Regions from separate parts of the Cytobacillus sp. FSL K6-0129 genome, predicted to be linked through region 3. Evidence: riboswitches for the same ligand, from Rfam matches in the RefSeq annotation. Region 3 holds a riboswitch; each other region holds the start of a gene.

Region 1 (4,196 bases), 1.4 Mb from region 3:
AGGTCGATACACTTCGCATAGCAGCCACCTTCAATGTTGAATACTCCATTTGGAGACCAGCCATGCTCATCATCACCGATTAAACGACGGTTGGGATCAGCTGATAATGTTGTTTTACCAGTTCCGGAAAGGCCAAAGAATAAAGCAACATCACCTTCGCGGCCAACATTGGCTGAACAGTGCATAGGGAGAATTCCATTTTCAGGAAGCATGTAGTTCATAACAGAGAAAATAGATTTTTTCATCTCACCAGCATACTCAGTACCACCAATAAGTACAATACGGCGTTCGAATGAAACGATGATAAAAGTTTCTGAAGCTGTACCGTCAACTGCTGGGTCTGCTTTGAAATTAGGTGCTGAAATAACTGTAAATTCAGATTCGTGATCTAATAAATCTTCTTCTGTAGGACGAATAAACAATTGGTGTGCAAAAAGGTTATGCCAAGCATATTCATTAATTACTTGGATTGGCATACGGTGTTTTTTATCCGCACCAGCAAATCCTTTGAATACGAAAACTTCTTCTTTCTCTTTTAAGAAAGCAATCACCTTGTTGTATAAGTTATTGAAGACTGCTTCAGAAATTGGTTGGTTCACACTTCCCCAGTCAATTTTATCTTTAGAGCTTGCTTCTTCAACAGTATATTTGTCTTTAGGTGAACGACCTGTATACTTACCTGTTGTCGCGCGAATTGCACCAGTAGATGTAAGAACACCTTCGTTTCTGTTTAATACTTTTTCAACTAGTTGCGGCACAGATAATTGAACTTGGATGTTTTCGCCTTTTAGTAAATCATTTAACTCAGTTATCGATACAGAATTCATCTGATGAATACCTTCCTTTATATAATATTATTTAAGAGATATGCATCTCAGTCGCTATTTGTGATTATTTCTTCAAAAATAGTATAACACATTTATTCATTCAGTCTATACTATATAAATCATTTTTATATAATTAATGAAATTGTCACAAATACAGGCAGTATTCATTATAAATAGCTTTTGCAAATTTAAAAAGGATAATCAGCAAATTTAATGTAATTTTTATATATATTAAGGAAAAAGAACGGTATGATCTTAACTAAAATTATCCGTTATCAAAACTAAAGTTTATAGAGTCGGATATGACAATTTTTACATTGAATTGTTAATGAAAAACATTTGACTATATTCCATGTGTAAGTTATGATGAATCCTTGAACGGATACTCTCTTATCCCGAGCTGGTGGAGGGACAGGCCCTATGAAACCCAGCAACCTGCCAACTACATTTTCATGAGCAAAGGTGCTAACCTGATGCAAGGATTTATTACTCACTATCCTTGAACGATAAGAGTGAAAGGCGCGAATCATTTTGCTTCAACCTTTTCACTAAATCAGAGAAGAGGTTTTTTTTCATGCTTTTTAACATGATGTTGGCGAATACGAGGAGCGGCTTTTGGAATGTACTATTTATGTATGGGAAAAAGACCAACCATTTTATTCTCAATATTCCAAGTTAGCGCATAGGTTATTAAGGGTATGAGATAAACATTGGCCCATAAATAATGAAGATTCAAATAAGGGAATGAGTTCCGTATCAAAAATAAAGACTATAATAAAGTCTTATTGATTCGATAAATAAGGAGGAAGTCAGATGTCAACAAAACGTAGATTGTTTACTTCTGAATCAGTAACTGAAGGTCATCCGGATAAGATCAGTGACCAAATATCTGATGCAATATTAGATGCTATTTTATCACAGGACCCAAATGCGAGGGTTGCTGCGGAAACGTCTGTTACTACAGGTCTTGTATTGGTTGCAGGAGAAATCACTACATCCACATATGTAGATATTCCAAAAATCGTTCGTGAAACCATTAAGGAAATTGGTTATACACGTGCAAAATATGGCTTTGACTCTGAAACATGTGCTGTATTAACTTCTATTGATGAACAGTCAGCTGATATTGCTATGGGTGTAGACCAAGCATTAGAAGCGCGTGAAGGACAGATGACTGATGCAGAAATTGAAGCCATTGGTGCTGGAGATCAAGGTTTAATGTTTGGCTTTGCATGTAATGAAACAAAAGAGCTTATGCCATTACCTATTTCATTAGCTCATAAACTTTCTCGCCGTTTAGCTGAAGTAAGAAAAGAGGAAATCTTACCTTACCTTCGCCCAGATGGTAAAACACAAGTAACAGTAGAATATGATGAAAACAACAAACCTGTACGTATTGATACAATTGTTATCTCTACGCAGCACCATCCAGAAATTAGTTTAGAGCAAATTCAACGCAATTTAAAAGAGCATGTAATTAACCCAGTTGTTCCTACTGAATTAATTGATGAAAACACAAAATACTTCATCAACCCAACAGGTCGCTTCGTTATTGGTGGACCTCAAGGTGATGCTGGCTTAACTGGTAGAAAAATTATCGTTGACACATACGGCGGTTATGCACGTCACGGTGGTGGTGCATTCTCTGGTAAGGATGCAACGAAAGTTGACCGTTCAGCTGCTTACGCAGCTCGCTATGTAGCAAAGAATATCGTTGCTGCTGGACTAGCTGACAAAGCGGAAGTACAATTAGCATATGCAATTGGTGTTGCTCAGCCGGTATCCATCAGTATTGATACATTTGGAACTGGAGTAGTATCTGAGGATGTTTTAGTTGAAGTTGTTAGAAACAATTTTGACCTCCGTCCTGCTGGCATTATCAAAATGCTTGATTTACGCCGTCCGATTTACAAGCAAACAGCTGCTTATGGACATTTTGGTCGTACAGATATTGATTTACCTTGGGAGCGCACAGATAAAGCGGAAGAATTGCGTAAGGAAGCTTTAAAATAAATTAGAAAATTATGGCTGTAGAAAACTCCTTTAATGAGTTTTCTACAGTTTTTTTATGTGGAAAAGGGGCTATCGTTAAATTTTAATAAACGTACAATTGAGCCAAAGCGATTAGCTCGTACATCAAGAAGTGGAATAGCCAAAGATAGAAGAGTAAAAGTCGTTTTTTTAGATATTACAGTAGCAAATAAATATAATATTTTAAGCCCCCTAATAATGGACAAATACGCTTAAGGAAACGATTTCATATAAAATTAAAATAATTGTCATCTTTTCGTCTTAAATTGAGGGTAAAGAATAAACATCCTTAAGTATATGAAGAAGTAAACATGAACATACTGCCTAGCATAAATCATTCCATTTTTTTTTCGAAAGGTGAAACTTTTTAAAATAACTTATCGTCTATACAAGGTATGGGAAAAAATACAAACTAGATGAAATAAAAAGTAGGTGACGTACATAATGTGTGGTTTTATTGGTTGTATACATGATCAAGCACAAAAAGTACAAGAAGCAGATAAGCAATTTGAGAATATGAATAACATTATTACTCATCGTGGACCAGATGATTCAGGATATTATCGTGCAGACCATATCCAATTTGGCTTCCGTCGATTAAGTATTATAGACATTGAAAGTGGTCATCAACCACTGACTTATGACAATGGTAAATACTGGATTATTTTTAATGGAGAAGTTTATAACTATGTTGAACTACGTGAGGAATTAATCAATAAAGGACTAACTTTTGAAACTAATTCGGATACTGAAGTGATTATTGCTTTGTACAGTTATTACAAGGAGAAGGCGGCAGAAAAGCTGAGAGGTATGTTTTCCTTCGTTATTTGGGATAAAGAAAAGCAAGAAGTTTTTGGAGCGAGAGATCCTTTTGGAATCAAACCATTCTATTATTTTGAAGATGGTGAAACCACTTATTTTGCCTCTGAAAAGAAAAGTATCCTGTTGGCATTAAAAAACGATGTCATTAATTATGATGCTTTGCAGTATTATATGACTTATCAATTTGTACCTGAACCGATGACAATGTCGGTGGGTATAAAGAAACTTGAGCCAGGTCATTATTTCAAGAAGAAAATCGGTGGATCTATGCATATCCAGCGTTATTGGAAAGCACATTTCCAACCTGTACAAAAAGAAGAATCTCAGTTTATTAAAGAGATTCAAGATGTTTTAACTGACTCAGTTAAAATGCATATGCGCAGTGATGTACCCGTAGGTTCGTTTTTATCCGGCGGGATTGATTCTTCTATTATTGCATCAATAGCAAAACAGTTTCACCCTAATATTAAAACGTTTTCAGTAGGTTTTGAAAGAGATGGTTTTAGTGAAGTGGAT
Region 2 (4,196 bases), 2.6 Mb from region 3:
TTGTTCCAGCAGAACGTACCAACTGTCCACCTTTACCAGGTTTAAGTTCGATGTTGTGGATTACAGTACCCACAGGAATGTTTGTAAGTGGTAATGCATTACCTACTTTGATATCTGCTTCAGGACCAGACATTACTTCTGCGCCTACTTTAAGAGTCTTAGGAGCTAGGATGTAACGCTTTTCTCCATCTACATAATTAATTAGTGCAATGTTAGCTGAGCGGTTTGGATCATACTCGACTGTAGCAACGCGACCTGGTATTCCATCTTTGTCACGTTTAAAGTCGATGATACGATATTGACGTTTATGACCGCCGCCTTGATGACGAACTGTCAACTTACCTTGGTTGTTACGGCCACCTTTGCGCTTTACTGGAGCAAGCAAAGATTTTTCTGGTTTGTCTGTAGTGATTTCTGCGAAATCAGATACCGTCATGCCGCGACGACCATTAGAGGTAGGTTTGTATTTTTTAATCGCCATTTCATTTCCCTCCTCTTCTTGTTAGAAATTAAGCTTCAAAGATTTCGATTTCTTTGCTGTCAGCAGTTAGTTTAACAATCGCTTTACGGCGTTTGTTTGTATAACCACCGAATTTACCCATGCGCTTGAATTTACCTTTGTAGTTCATGATGTTCACTTTTTCAACTTTTACATCAAAGATTTCTTGAACAGCATCTTTAACTTGAGTTTTATTAGCTCTTACATCAACTTCAAAAGTATATTTTTTGTCAGCCATGATGTCAGTAGAACGTTCAGTGATAACGGGGCGCTTAATGATATCGCGTGCATCCATTATGCAAGCACCTCCTCTACTTTTTCGACCGCTTGCTTAGTCATGATCAATTTATCATGATTTAAAACGTCTAATACGCTGATTCCGTTAGCAGTAACAACTGTTACTCCAGGGATGTTACGAGCAGATAATGCTACGTTTTCATCGATGTCTGCAGTTACGATTAATGCTTTAGAATCTACAGAAAGACCTTTAAGTAGACCTTTAAAGTCTTTTGTTTTTGGAGCTTCGAAAGATAGTGTTTCTAATACTAGAATGTTCTCTTCCGCAACTTTAGTAGATAACGCTGATTTGATAGCTAAGCGACGAACTTTTTTAGGTAATTTATAGCTATAGCTGCGTGGTACAGGACCAAATACAGTACCGCCTCCGCGCCATTGTGGTGAACGAATTGAACCTTGACGAGCACGACCTGTGCCTTTTTGACGCCATGGTTTACGTCCTCCGCCAGCTACTTCAGAACGAATTTTAGTTTTATGAGTTCCTTGACGTAGAGAAGCTCTTTGCATAATAACAGCTTCAAACATCACGTGGTTGTTTGGCTCGATACCAAAGATTGAGTCGTTCAGCTCAATATCGCCAACTTGTGAACCACTTTGGTTTAATAATGCAACTTTAGGCATTCTTACTTCCTCCTTTCCGGGTTATTACTTTGCTTTAACCGCACTTACTAGTTTTAGAAGCGCTTTTTTAGAGCCAGGTACATTACCTTTTACTAATAGAAGATTGCGTTCTGCATCTACTTTTACGATTTCAAGGTTTTGTACTGTGATTTGTTCTCCGCCCATGCGACCAGGTAATAGTTTACCTTTAAATACGCGGTTTGGAGCAACAGGACCCATTGAACCTGGGCGACGGTGGTAACGTGAACCGTGTGCCATTGGTCCGCGAGATTGTCCGTGGCGTTTAATTGCACCTTGGAAACCTTTACCTTTTGAAATTCCTGTTACATCAATTTTTTCACCTTCAGCGAAAATATCAACTTTGACTTCCTGACCAACTTCATACTCAGCTAAGTCAGCTCCGCGTAATTCGCGAACGAAGCGCTTAGGAGTAGTATCAGCTTTAGCAGCGTGTCCTTTTTCCGGTTTGTTTGAAAGCTTTTCGCGTTTATCTTCAAAACCGATTTGGATTGCTTCGTATCCATCAGTATCAACTGATTTCTTTTGAAGAACAACGTTTGGAGTAGCTTCAACCACTGTTACCGGGATAAGATCACCGTTTTCAGCAAATACTTGAGTCATACCAATCTTTCTTCCTAAGATTCCTTTGGTCATTTCAGTCACACCTCCTAGATTGTTTTAATGTATTAATTAAAGTTTAATTTCGATATCAACACCAGATGGTAAGTCTAAACGCATTAATGAATCGACTGTTTGTGGTGTTGGATTAATGATGTCGATTAAACGTTTGTGTGTACGCATTTCGAATTGCTCACGAGAATCTTTATATTTATGCACCGCACGAAGAATTGTGTAAACTGACTTTTCAGTTGGCAATGGGATTGGACCAGATACAGCCGCACCAGAGCGTTTTGCAGTTTCAACGATTTTTTCAGCAGATTGATCAAGAATTCTGTGATCATAAGCTTTTAAACGAATACGAATTTTTTGTTTTGCCATTATTTTCCCTCCTTTTCGCCTATTTTCATATAGACATTCTCCGTGAAAATTTCCCACACACTCGCCATGGCAAAGCGGCCGGGTGTGTCAGCAACCTTTCACTTCATCGCAGTCAAAGACCAACATTGTCTATTATACAGAAAAGACATAACAAATGCAACTATTGATTGCGTTTCTCTCTGTTCTGCACACTTTTAACATTATAACTGCTGTTAATAGTGTTTTCAAGTATATCTTCCTCTTTACATCATTTTCTAAAAAAACGCTTACTTAATTACTTATTTTTAAATTTTCTAAATTTTTATTTGACAAACATAGACTCATTCATGTAAATTTTAGTCAATAAAATATTTTTTATTTCTTATCATGAGAGGTTGAGGGATAGGCCCGATGACACCTCAGCAACCATCAATAGTGAACACTATTGAAAAGGTGCTAATTCCTACAAGCTATACGCTTGAAAGATGAGAAGATGACTATGATAATAATAGGCCTTCTTCTTGAGGGCCTTTTTTATTTTCTCTTTGGCTTCTCATCCATTGAATTCAACAAAATATGAATTGAAGGAGTGAGACCTTTGAACTTCCTTGAAAAAATGAAGAACCAAGTATTAATTGCTGACGGTGCGATAGGAACACTTCTTTATTCTTATGGTACGGATACATGTTTTGAAGAGTTAAACCTCTCAGCACCGGAACAAATTCAGCACATTCATCAAGCCTATCTCCATGCAGGTGCTGATTTAATTCAAACAAATTCCTATGCTGCGAATTATTTAAAATTGAAACGGTATGGCCTAGAGGATTCAGTCAAAGAGATTAATAGTGCGGCTGTAAAACTGGCACGATCTAGTATTCAACAGCACCAGGCATATGTGCTTGGCACAATTGGAGGTGTACGAGGATTAAACCCCCTCTCTATTCCTCTAGATGAAATTAAAAGTAACTTTCGTGAACAGCTATACTGCTTATTGTTAGAAGGCGTAGATGGGCTCCTTCTTGAAACATATTATGATTTAGAAGAATTAGAAACGGTTCTCTCTATTGCCCGGAAAGAAACGGATATAGCTATAATTGCCCAAGTGTCTTTACAAGAAATCGCTATATTACAAAATGGGACGTTAATTAATGACGCCTTAAAAAGGTTAGAAGCTAAAGGGGCAGATGTTGTCGGGGTAAACTGCCGTTTAGGTCCACATCATATGTTAGAGACACTCTCCTCCGTTGAATTACCTCAGCACGCGTTTCTCTCTGCATATCCTAACGCGAGTCTACCGGCCTATATCGATGGTACGATTCAATATAAGGAGAGTGAAGACTATTTTAGAAAATCAGCGAAGTCCTTCCTTAAGCAAGGTGTTCGACTGCTTGGTGGTTGCTGCGGAACGACACCTGGCCATATTAAAGCATTTGCAGACGAAGTTAGGCATGCTGTACCTATTATTGAAAAACAAGTAACAAATAAAAGGAAACCTAAAATAGAGAGAATTACAATCGAACGCACCAATACCCCGTTAGAGACACTTGTACAAAAAAAACGCACCATCATCGTCGAACTAGACCCACCTAAGAAGCTATCAACTGCTAAATTTTTTGAAGGTGCCAGAGCCTTAAAAGATGCTGGGGTTGATGCAATCACACTCGCAGATAACTCTCTTGCGACACCACGAATCGCAAATGAAGCCCTAGCACATATCATCCAAAAGGATACAAACGTTCGACCACTTGTCCACCTCTCCTGTAGAGATCGAAATTTAATCGGCTTACAATCACATCTCATG
Region 3 (4,196 bases):
ATAATGCCGCCCGCCTTAGCCGATTTGAGGAAACAAACGGAATTGTTGCCGATTGGGTGAAACAATTTAATAGAGAAGAATTGCAGAATCTGCTAGATGACTATGGGGTCCCAATTAGTCCAATATATAGTATTAAAGATATCTTCGAAGACACTCACTATAAAGAACGACAAAATATCATAGAGGTTGACCACCCTCGTCTAGGAAAAATAAAAATGCCTGGTATCATCCCTAAATTCTCTGAGACACCTGGGGCTGTTCGAAATGTAGGCCCAGATTTGGGAGAGAACAATGAGGAAATCCTTTCTGGCATTCTTAATTATAATCATGAAGAAATTGAGATTTTAAAAGAAAATAACGTAATCTAAGGAGGGAAAAACATGAATTTGAAAGAAGAGGTCATTATTTCTGAAGTTTGCCCCCGCGATGGCTTTCAAAGTCTGGCAGAAATCATTCCTACAGAAGAAAAGGTCGAATTGATTAATTCAATGATTAGCTGCGGTTTCAAGCAAATTGAGGTCACATCTTTTGTTCACCCAAAAGCAATTCCTCAGCTGTCGGACGCTGCTGAAGTACTGCAAAAAATAAAGCGCAAGCAAGGGGTAAAACTACGTGCGCTTGTCCCGAATTTACGAGGATTAGAAAGAGCGATTGAAGCAGAAGTAGATAAAGTAAAACTAATGCTTTCAGCAACAGATTCCCACAGTATCAGTAACGCTAATAGCAAAACGTTCGATGCAATGAAAGGTTTTGAACCTCTAGTAAAACGCGCAACAGAAGCTTCTATGGGTGTATCAGGCAGCATTTCTGTCATATTTGGATGTCCTTACGAAGGGGATGTACCTTTGGTAAGAATTGAAGAGATTTGCAAAAGATATATAGATATGGGAATATACCAGTTATCGTTAGCTGATACAACAGGGATGGCGAATCCGGTAAAAGTTAAGCGCATTATTGGGCATCTCACTAGTAAATTCCCAGAATTATCCTTATCCTTACATTTGCATAATACGAGAGGTATGGCTTTTGCCAATGCCGTAGCAGGCTATGAAATGGGTGTTCGGGATTTTGATAGCTCGATTGCTGGACTAGGTGGCTGCCCTTATGCACCAAACGCCACTGGAAATATCTCCTCTGAAGACCTTATTCATGGTTTTGAAGAGATGGGTATTTCAACAGGTGTAGATTTGGATAAAGTCATTAAGCTAGGAAAAAAAATAGAGATTAAATATCCTGAATATTCTGATAGCTTTATTTTGAAGGCTGGTAAATGTTCTGACTTACACCTAGCTCCAAAAACCCAAGAAAAGTTGGGATAAAACTTCTATTCTTATTAATCCTCCTTTAAGAGAATGAAGATAGATTGAATTTTACTTTTAGCTAAGTGAGAAGTATTATGTCTTTAATTTTTCAAGGGCAGCTTTTGGAGGAAATCTTTTAGTTGTAAATGCAGTATATAATTCTCCTAATATGATTATTTTCGATTTTAATTTCAAAGAACAATTGAGACCATCAAAAGAGAAGCTCATACCATGTTTTTTACTATATCTTTAACTAATTATTAACGGCAGTTACATCCTTTATAAAACGTTATTTCTTTTATGAGGATATTTGAGAAGCGCTCTCAGAAGAAATTAACTTTTTCTTAACGTTTATGTATATTCATGAGTTTCAATTAAATAATTCTGACAAATCATAAAAATTAGATTTTTGTATTGACTTTTATTGATAGTATGTTAGGATTTATCTTATCCAATATTTTCTTATCCAGAGAGGTGGAGGGACTGGCCCGATGAAACCCGGCAACCTGCTTAATGCAAGGTGCTAATTCCAGCAAAATGTTGATTCATTTTGAAAGATAAGGTGTCATGAATCGTTATCTCACACCTTTTCTTATTGAAAAGGTGTTTTTTGTATAAGAGGTGATTCTTAAAAAATAATAGTCATTCGCTGATTAGACAACTAAAGGCGGACATTTTCCTTCAATGGGGAAATGCCGTCTTTTTTTATCGGAAAAGGAGGGATGAAATGCAACAGGCGATTACTTATGAGAACTGGCAGGATATTTCTGCAAGCTTTACTACCGATGATCACTCGAAAGGCGCTTTGTCTGTTCTAGAGTGGGCCTATCACACGTACAACGAGGATGAAATTGTGTATGCTTCTAGTTTTGGTGCCGAAGCCATCGTCCTTATCGACTTAATTACGCAAATCAAAAGAGAGGCTAAGTTGGTTTTTCTTGATACGGATTTACACTTTCCTGAAACTTATCAAGTGATTGAAGATATAAAAAAACGTTTTCCAGCGCTTCAAGTTGAAATGAAAAAACCTCATTTAACATTAGATGAACAAGCCGCTCGTTACGAGTCGGCATTGTGGAAAAAAGATCCGAATCAATGCTGTCAAATACGTAAAATACTACCTTTACAAGAAGCAATGGTGGGAAAAAAAGCGTGGATTTCAGGTCTTAGGCGCGAACAGTCACCCACAAGAAAGTATACTAATTTTGTGAACAAGGATGAGAAATTCACAAACATCAAAATTTGTCCACTTATTCATTGGCGGACGAAAGATGTCTGGGATTATATCAAAGAAAAACAATTACCCTATAATGCTTTACATGATGTGAACTATCCGAGTATTGGGTGTTTTCCTTGCACGCAACCAACAAATGAAGACGCTGATTCCCGCGCGGGTCGTTGGCAAGGCTTAACGAAAACAGAATGCGGCTTGCATACTAATTCTTAAAAGGAGTAAACAAATGAGCTTACCTAGTCCACATGGAGGAACATTAATTCAAAAATATGAACCACAATTCGATCTAGCTAAAGTGACAAAAACAATCGCAATCGACCGAATTGCATTAAGTGATTTAGAGTTGATTGCTATTGGCCTATTTAGCCCACTAACCGGTTTCTTAGGCAAAGAAGATTATGAATCTGTCGTGAAAAAAATGAGATTAAGTGATGGCACGGTTTGGTCACTTCCCATTACATTACCTGTTGATCTATCGGTTGCAGAACAACTCGATAAAGGGGAACAATATCGCTTGGATTTCGAGAATACAACTTATGGAGTCATCACAGTGTCGGAATGGTTTAGACCAGATTTAGAGATAGAGGCACATCATGTTTATCAAACTAACGACCATGCGCATCCAGGTGTGAAACGACTTTTTGAAAGAGGCAATCATTACGTAGCTGGTGAGATCACCCTTATAAGAAAACCTGAGAAAAAAGACTTTACAGATGTTTGGTTAGAGCCAAAAGACACTAGGGCTTTGTTTGTAGAAAAAGGTTGGCAATCGATTGTTGGCTTTCAAACACGTAACCCGATTCATCGTGCCCATGAGTATATTCAAAAGGCCGCCCTTGAGACTGTCGATGGCTTATTTGTGAACCCTTTAGTCGGTGAAACGAAAGCAGATGATATCCCGGCAACTATTCGTTTAGAAAGTTATCGCATTCTTTTAAAAGAATATTTCCCTCGTGAACGTGTTCACCTCGGTGTATACCCAGCAGCAATGAGATATGCTGGGCCGAGGGAAGCCATCTTTCACGCTATCGCTAGAAAAAACTTCGGGTGTACACATTTTATTGTTGGGCGAGACCATGCTGGTGTTGGCAATTATTATGGTACATACGATGCCCAAGAAATTTTCCACAACTTTACGAAAGAAGAGCTGGGTATTACACCGTTGTTCTTTGAACATAGTTTCTATTGTCACCGTTGCGAGGGAATGGCTTCAGATAAAACTTGTCCTCATGAAATGGAAGATCGTGTAATTTTATCTGGTACAAAAGTACGAGAGCTATTAAGTAAGGGTGAACAGCCACCTTCCACATTTAGTCGTAAAGAAGTGATTGATGTATTGATTAACGGATTAAAGTCAGATGCAACGGTTACGAGAGGGTGAATGAATATGACGAATCGTAACCTTACTTGGCATGATGCCGTGATTACAAAAGACGAGCGCCGTAGTAAACAGCAACATAGCAGTTGCACATTATGGTTTACAGGATTATCAGGTTCTGGTAAATCAACTTTAGCGAATGCCTTATCAGCCAAACTATTTGAGAAGGGCATAAAGGAATATGTGCTTGATGGAGATAATATCAGACATGGTCTAAATGCAGACTTAGGCTTTACTGAAAAAGATCGTACAGAAAATATCCTCCGTATTGGGGAAGTAGCTA

What was found. Region 3 has a riboswitch for S-adenosylmethionine ahead of MHI57_RS02885 (phosphoadenylyl-sulfate reductase). Riboswitches for the same ligand answer to the same signal wherever they lie in the genome.
Region 1: linked by a shared signal. The riboswitch ahead of metK (methionine adenosyltransferase) and the one ahead of MHI57_RS02885 (phosphoadenylyl-sulfate reductase) in region 3 are both predicted to bind S-adenosylmethionine.
Region 2: linked by a shared signal. The riboswitch ahead of MHI57_RS15690 (bifunctional homocysteine S-methyltransferase/methylenetetrahydrofolate reductase) and the one ahead of MHI57_RS02885 (phosphoadenylyl-sulfate reductase) in region 3 are both predicted to bind S-adenosylmethionine.

The regions. Positions count from the first base shown of each region.
Region 1 covers NZ_JBBOXM010000001.1:1,960,100-1,964,295, reverse strand. Annotated here, with positions in the region: gene pckA (phosphoenolpyruvate carboxykinase (ATP)) at 1-827, opposite strand, end outside; SAM riboswitch class I at 1,215-1,340, shown strand; gene metK (methionine adenosyltransferase) at 1,641-2,840, shown strand; gene asnB (asparagine synthase (glutamine-hydrolyzing)) at 3,303-4,196, shown strand, end outside.
Region 2 covers NZ_JBBOXM010000001.1:3,158,632-3,162,827, reverse strand. Annotated here, with positions in the region: gene rplB (50S ribosomal protein L2) at 1-481, opposite strand, end outside; gene rplW (50S ribosomal protein L23) at 510-794, opposite strand; gene rplD (50S ribosomal protein L4) at 794-1,417, opposite strand; gene rplC (50S ribosomal protein L3) at 1,442-2,071, opposite strand; gene rpsJ (30S ribosomal protein S10) at 2,108-2,416, opposite strand; SAM riboswitch class I at 2,775-2,887, shown strand; gene MHI57_RS15690 (bifunctional homocysteine S-methyltransferase/methylenetetrahydrofolate reductase) at 2,994-4,196, shown strand, end outside.
Region 3 covers NZ_JBBOXM010000001.1:588,276-592,471, reverse strand. Annotated here, with positions in the region: gene MHI57_RS02895 (CaiB/BaiF CoA transferase family protein) at 1-368, shown strand, start outside; gene MHI57_RS02890 (hydroxymethylglutaryl-CoA lyase) at 381-1,319, shown strand; SAM riboswitch class I at 1,761-1,865, shown strand; gene MHI57_RS02885 (phosphoadenylyl-sulfate reductase) at 2,029-2,748, shown strand; gene sat (sulfate adenylyltransferase) at 2,762-3,916, shown strand; gene cysC (adenylyl-sulfate kinase) at 3,923-4,196, shown strand, end outside.